Regions from separate parts of the Anaeromicrobium sediminis genome, predicted to be linked through region 1. Evidence: a T-box and tRNA genes for the amino acid it is inferred to sense, from the RefSeq annotation. Region 1 holds a T-box; the other holds one or more tRNA genes.
The links. A T-box is a leader RNA that pairs with one kind of tRNA and senses whether it is charged. The one in region 1 lies ahead of argS (arginine--tRNA ligase), so its partner is inferred to be a tRNA-Arg.
Positions count from the first base shown of each region.

Region 2: it has a tRNA-Arg gene. The T-box ahead of argS (arginine--tRNA ligase) is inferred to sense a tRNA for this amino acid. The anticodon was not compared.

Region 1 is NZ_NIBG01000007.1:6,237-9,661, forward strand. It holds gene argS (arginine--tRNA ligase) at 1-1,585, opposite strand, end outside; T-box leader at 1,671-1,880, opposite strand; gene CCE28_RS09390 (GerMN domain-containing protein) at 2,005-2,574, opposite strand; gene CCE28_RS09395 (DUF523 domain-containing protein) at 2,525-3,034, opposite strand; gene CCE28_RS09400 (endonuclease MutS2) at 3,045-3,425, opposite strand, start outside.
Region 2 is NZ_NIBG01000028.1:17,729-21,153, reverse strand. It holds gene CCE28_RS19585 (flavodoxin family protein) at 1-134, opposite strand, end outside; gene CCE28_RS19580 (DUF2284 domain-containing protein) at 137-637, opposite strand; gene CCE28_RS19575 (pyridoxamine 5'-phosphate oxidase family protein) at 713-1,108, opposite strand; gene CCE28_RS19570 (winged helix-turn-helix transcriptional regulator) at 1,256-1,636, shown strand; gene CCE28_RS22805 (hypothetical protein) at 1,829-1,957, opposite strand; tRNA gene CCE28_RS19565 (tRNA-Arg) at 2,117-2,193, opposite strand; gene CCE28_RS19560 (D-alanyl-D-alanine carboxypeptidase family protein) at 2,224-3,387, opposite strand.

The DNA.
Region 1 (3,425 bases):
GTATTGGTGTTGCATGATAGAAACTATTAAAGTCTTGAGCCACATCCACAATATATCTAGTTACTATTGACGGCTCATTTTTTCTAGCTGCTTCCTTAACTACTTGTGGGAATAACTCTATAGTCTTTAATAAGCTTATAGCTGCACCATCAAGTAAAGAGAAATCTATATTAGAAGTTACTTCCATATCTGCTTTTCTAAGCACGCTACACGCCCTTGCATGGCTATATTGTACATAAGGACCTGTCTCTCCCTCAAAGTTTAATGTTCTATCCCATGAGAAGGTATAATCTTTAATTCTATTGTTAGATAATTCTTGGAACATGACAGCTCCAATCCCTACAGCTTTAGCCACTTCTTCTAAGTTTTCTAAATTAGCATTCTTTTCTTTCATTATTTCTGTAGTCTTTTCTACTGCCTTTTTAAGTACGTCTTCTAAGAAAACTACTCTACCCTTTCTAGTAGACATAGTTCCTTCTTCTAATGCTACCATTCCAAAAGGTACATGGATACAATCATGAGCCCACTCATGACCCATAAGTTCAATCACCTTAAACCATTGTTGGAAATGTAGATTTTGTTGAGAACCTACCACATAAATGTTCTTGTAGAAGTCATAATGATTTTTTCTATAAATAGCTGCAGCTATATCTCTTGTTATATATAAAGTAGAGCCATCACTTTTTCTAATTAATGCTGGTGGCATATTAAACTCTTCTAAGTTTACTATATCTGCCCCCTTTGATTCTTCTAATAAATTCTTTTCATTCATTTCATCTATAACAGCAGGCATTTTATCTGAGTAGAAACTTTCTCCTGCATAAGAATCAAACTCAATACCAAACATATCATAAACCTTTTTAAATTCTTTCAAACTCACATCTCTAAACCATTGCCACAATCTCTTAGCTTCTTGGTCACCTTCTTCTAACTTTTTAAACCAAAGTCTAGCCTCATCTTCTAATTCTGGTTTTTCTTCTGCTACCTCGTGGAACTTAATATATAACTTAAGTAATGTTGGAATAGGATTTTCCTCTACTTCTTTCTCCACACCCCAAGCCTTAAAAGCAACTATTAATTTACCAAATTGAGTTCCATAGTCTCCTAAATGGTTTATACTAACTGTATCATATCCTAAGAAATCATATATGTTCTTAAGGGCATGACCTATAACTGTAGTTCTAATATGACCTATGTGAAATGGCTTAGCTATATTAGGAGATGAGTATTCTACTATAACAGTTTTATCTGATCCCATATCTGATGAACCGTAAGATTCTTTTTTATTAAACACTTCTGTTATTATACTCTTAGCGAACATAGTATTATCCACAAAGAAGTTTACGTATCCGCCAGCATTTTCCACTTTAGAAAAACCTTCTACTTTTCCAATTTCATTCACCATATCCTGAGCTATCATATTAGGGGCTTTTCTAAATATTTTTGCCAGTCTAAAACACGGAAAAGCATAATCCCCCATATCACTATTAGGTGGTATCTCTATCATTTCTAATATTTCATTTTCATTTAAATCTTCTATTTTCCCTGCTAAAATTTCTGCCACTTGCTTTTTAAAATCTAACATTTCATATCCTCCTTATATTTTATAAAGACCTCAGTCTATATTAAAAACATCTAAAAATTACAAAAAACCCCCACCTCTTATAATACAAAGAGACGAGAGTTATCCCGTGTTACCACTCTTATTGGTACTTATGTACCCACTCTACGCCCCGTTAACGGAGGGCTTCCGTTTCACCTACTAATTTTCAGTAAAAATCTCAAAGGTGCGCTTGGGTCTTAGCATAGCATCAGGCTCTCACCATCCCTGATTCGCTTTAGCATTATCTAAAACTTACTTTCCTTTTCCTAGACATAATTTCACTTATTATTATTCTGTATCGTTTATTAAATTATCACAATTTTTTATGTAAATCAAGACTTTTGTTATGATTTTTTTAATAAAAAGCTTTAGCCAATTGACTAAAGCCTTTTATTAAGTGTTTACTTATCTGGATATAAGTTATCAAAATACTCTAAGGGAGCTTTTATTTTTACTCCCCCAATATTTTCAACTACTTTACCTTCAACTAAAATTTGTACCTTTTCATTTCCAGGTAAAATAGTCAGAGAATTTACTATGGATGCAATTAATAATTCAACATCATCTTTAGTTCCTTTAAAATTATTAAATTCCTCTGATAAATTTACAGTTACTAAAGGTCCTTCCTTTTCAATAGACAATACATTAGTTCCCTTTGGAATTGGATTTTCATATTCTCCAAATTCTTTAAAGTTTATTAATTCATTCATAACAAACTCTTCCATAGTCTTTCCTTCTAGTTTTGCATCATCTTCTTTTATAGTATATCTCTCATCAAATAGATAAGGCATATTTCTATTTTTTAAATAAAGAACATAATTTACATCCTTAGCTTCTTCTTTTACAACTTCCTCTTGTGCCGGTACTTCAGTGTTTACTTCTTGTTTTTGTTCTTCCTTTTTTCCACACCCTATAAATAGGCTAGTCGCCATTGTTAGCATGCAAATTCCTAGAATTATTTTTTTCTTCATCTTTAGTTCCCCCTTTAATGTGATAGTTGTCCTCATTATGCACAATTATGCCATGCTTTTTCAAAAGAGCCGAAGTAACTCCATCACCCCTTTTCTTTTTTCCAGAAAAGGTTCCATCATATACAAAATTTGAACCACAGGACGGAGAGTTTTCTTTTAATATGACCTCTTTAACATTATATAATTTTGCAATATGAAGAGTTTCATAAGCACCCTTTAAAAACTCCTCTGTTTTATCTTCTCCCCTTTTATTTAAAACCTTCCCACATCCATCTATAACCTCCCCTGTACTATGAATTATTTCACAGGGTATTCTGGGAGTAGGAAGACCTCCTAACTGTTCAGGACATACTGGTATTATATTTTTTCCCTTTGCTAATTCTAATATATCATATTTTAGGTTGTTTTTTCCATTATATTTACAATTTACACCCAAAAGACATGCACTTATTAAAATCATTTTTATTCTCCTATTTTAAAGTTACTATAGTAGCTCCAGTTCCACCTTCACTAAAACCACCAATTCTAAACTTATCCACGTGCTTGTGCTTCTTTAACAACTGGGTAATACCTGCTCTTAGTATCCCCGTTCCCTTACCATGGATAATAGTCACTTCTGATAAATTGGCAATATAAGCATCATCTAAATATTTATCCGTTTCTACTAAAGCATCTTCTAGGTTTTGTCCCCTTAAATCCAAACTAGTCTTTACATTTGATTGTTTAGATTTATAGATTTTACCTATTCCGCTTTTCTTAACAGACTTTTTCTTGTTCTTATCCTTTTGTAGATTCTTCACATTAACATTTATTTTCATTATTCCTGCTTGTACAGTTAAATCTCCATTGGC
Region 2 (3,425 bases), on a different contig from region 1:
AGAAATAAAGTATCCACATCCTCTGTAAGTGGTTCTGTAACCGGCAAAGCTTCAACACTAGCTTCTCTTGCAATAACTTCGGCAAGTTTTTTCGTATTACCAGTCCGTGTAAAATATCTAACAGCAGTTTTCATTCTTAATCTCCTCTTGTACTTGATCTCTCTAATAGAATCGCCACAGTCGATACAGTATTGGGTCCATTATTATACTCGAGTCCTACATTCTTAATCGTAGAACTTACTTCTATACTATAGGCTTCAACAGAAGCTATTGCCTGATTTGGATATAAGCAAGGTTCACCATTTTTAATCGTACAAATCTCACAATACCTACATGGACCTGCGCCTAGGATAAGAAGTTCCTCTCTGGGAATATGTCTTGAAATCTGATTTGCAATATCTCTTAATTTATAATCGAACACTTCTAATGCCTTTCTCCAACCTTCAACATCATAAGAATCTTCTAATTGATAAATCATCTGCATTAAGATACCATTACCGCAAGAACGAAGTTCTTCAGTTAATTCTTCATAAGTGCCTAAACTAGGTGGACACATCCAATTAGAACCGTATTGACCACATTGATTCGCTTCACAAAATTCTCTTAATGAGGGTTCCAATACAACATCATCCTGCACAATTTTTCTATAAAAGACATATCTTTTTTCTTCTTCTTTTTCTTTGATCCATTTAATCACTTTTGTGTCACCAAATTAGAACTCATAATTATCAGCTTGACCACCCATAGCACCTATGCTCGCTTTTACATCTTTCAAAAAGTAAGGGGCAATGATTTCTTTCGGGAACATTTGTGCAATTTGTTCATTCATGTCAATAAAAGCATCTTTCGTCTCATCAGAATCATCTAGTACAGCTGTTCCATACAGTCTTAACATCTTTTCACCATTAAAAGTTGAAATTGAAACTTTACCATCCTCTTGCAACTGCTGATTAAGATTCATTGGCTTAGCAAGAATGAAGTACAATCTTTCATTATAAGGAATAACAATCCCCATTGGTCTTACATCTGGTCCATTTTTCCCATTTGTTGCTAGATAAAACACTTTACTTTCTTGTATAAATTGAGCTACTACATTAATTTGTTCCATAATCATTCTCCTTTACTTTTTTATATATTTGATTTTTCCTTTAAATTTGATATAATTATCCCACTAACTATCATACTTGTAAATACTATTAATAATGATTGATACTATCTTAAATGATAGTGCCTTCTCATATAAAAAGGAGGAGCAATGAATCCAAAATATCTATATGAATGTTCAGAATGTAAAATCAATGATGATGTCAAAGTTCAGCTGTGCCCTTATTGCATGGCACAAAAAGTTATTAAAGGCAAATGGAAGCTATTAATTTTCTGGCATCTAGAACAAGGAACGAAAAGGTTTAATGAGTTAGACCGTCTAATCCCTTGTACTCAAGCAACATTAAACCGTCAACTAAAGGAGCTTGAATTTGATGGCGTCGTTCATCGTGAAGTTCACAATGTCATTCCCCCAAAAGTTGAATATTCTTTAACACCTCTAGGTAAAAAGTTCAATACTGTTATTAACACTATGGGCGATTGGGGAATCACCTATTTTAAAGCACACGGCATGTTAACAGATAGTGAGTAAGCACAAATAGTAATCTTCAAAACATAAATAGACTTAATGAATAAATTTCTTCCTTTTATTCATTAAGTCTATTTATTTGATCCCGACAAATTGGAATCAATAAAGATATCTATTAGTTTAGATATCTTCATAAATTTCAATCACATCGCCTTTTCAGTCTTTTATTCCCTCACAATATTTCAGTCACATCAGTCATAGACTTACTTTCAATGTTAGTCTCAATATGACTTCCACATGTGTCGTATGTGGAGACATATTATAAAAAACACAGCGATTTATGGTACGATTCACTTCTAATGATCCTAAATCTCTTTTTATCACTAAATTAGTTCCACTCTAATCCACTCCGACGTCCTTTTGACGTCGTAACGACGACGACAACTGTGGTTTTCCAGAAACAACTAGCAACTAACTGAAAATCCCACACAAAACAAAAAACCTCATATCCCTTGGAAAATCAAGGAAAACAAGGCTATTTAATGGCGCACCCAAGAGGATTCGAACCTCCGACACACGGTTTAGGAAACCGTTGCTCTATCCTGCTGAGCTATGGGCGCATTATATACCTATATATTAAATTTACTAGTCTAGTTTGTCAACCCCAAAATGGCACTTTTAATTACACATCCTAGTATGGTAAATATATTCCTAAAAAATACACCTGGGGGTATGGTTTTATCCTCATTACTTACTAGATCTACTGTTATTCTTTCCGAATTATACAATTCTAATTCCAAATTTCCTACTATTTGGCCTTTTTTTACTTTCCAGTAGGTATTTTCTGGAATCATTATATTTTGACTCTTTATATATTTATGAGGACTTACCCTCCAAATATTCTCTTTTGGAACAATTTCTACAGGAACTTTTTCTTCATTAAATAAGTTCATTGTATATTTATCCCTTTCCGTATCTATAACCTTTTTCTTTTCAAAGTTATTATCTCCAAATTCCAGTAATGATTTACTTTCTTTTACCCTTTCATAGTCATTATTAGTTCCCATAACTACACTTATTAATCTAAAGCCCTTAGCTGGCATGGTAGAAACTAGACAATATCCTGCTTCATCTGTATATCCTGTCTTTAATCCATCTACCTGTGGCATTACTTTCAATAATTTATTAGTATTATCTTTTCTAAACCTTCTCTTTTCATTTACTAGGGTTTTCATAGATGTAAGGGGTAAAAGTTCTTCTTTATAATTCTTTATTGTATATTTAGCTAATATGTTAATGTCCTTTGCAGACATTAAGTTACCCATACCCTCTTCAGGCATTCCATTAGGATTTTCAAAATGAGTATTGTTCATTCCAAGTTCTAATGCTCTTTCATTCATCATATTTACAAAGTCTTCTTCACTTCCACCTATATATTCAGCTATGGCCATAGTTGCATCGTTAGCTGAAGCCACCATCATAGCATCTATCAGTTCCTTTAAGGTTAATTTTTCCCCTTCAACTAACCAATATCTTGCTCCCCTCTCGTCTGAGGCATGTTTAGTTATGGTAACTATGTCCTCATATGAAACTAGCCCATTATCTCTTGCTTCCATAGTAAGTAAATAAGTCATAAGCTTAGTTATACTAGCAGGAGCATATGTTTTATCACCATTTTTTTCATATAATATATTTCCTTCTTCATCTGTTAATATGGCCGCCTTAGCATTTGATTGAAAATCCAACGCGAATCCATTTAATGTAGTACTAAATATTAATATGATTATCAAAAATATTTTTGTTATTTTTTTCATTTTAATCTCCCATCCACACATACTTTACACCTTTATAG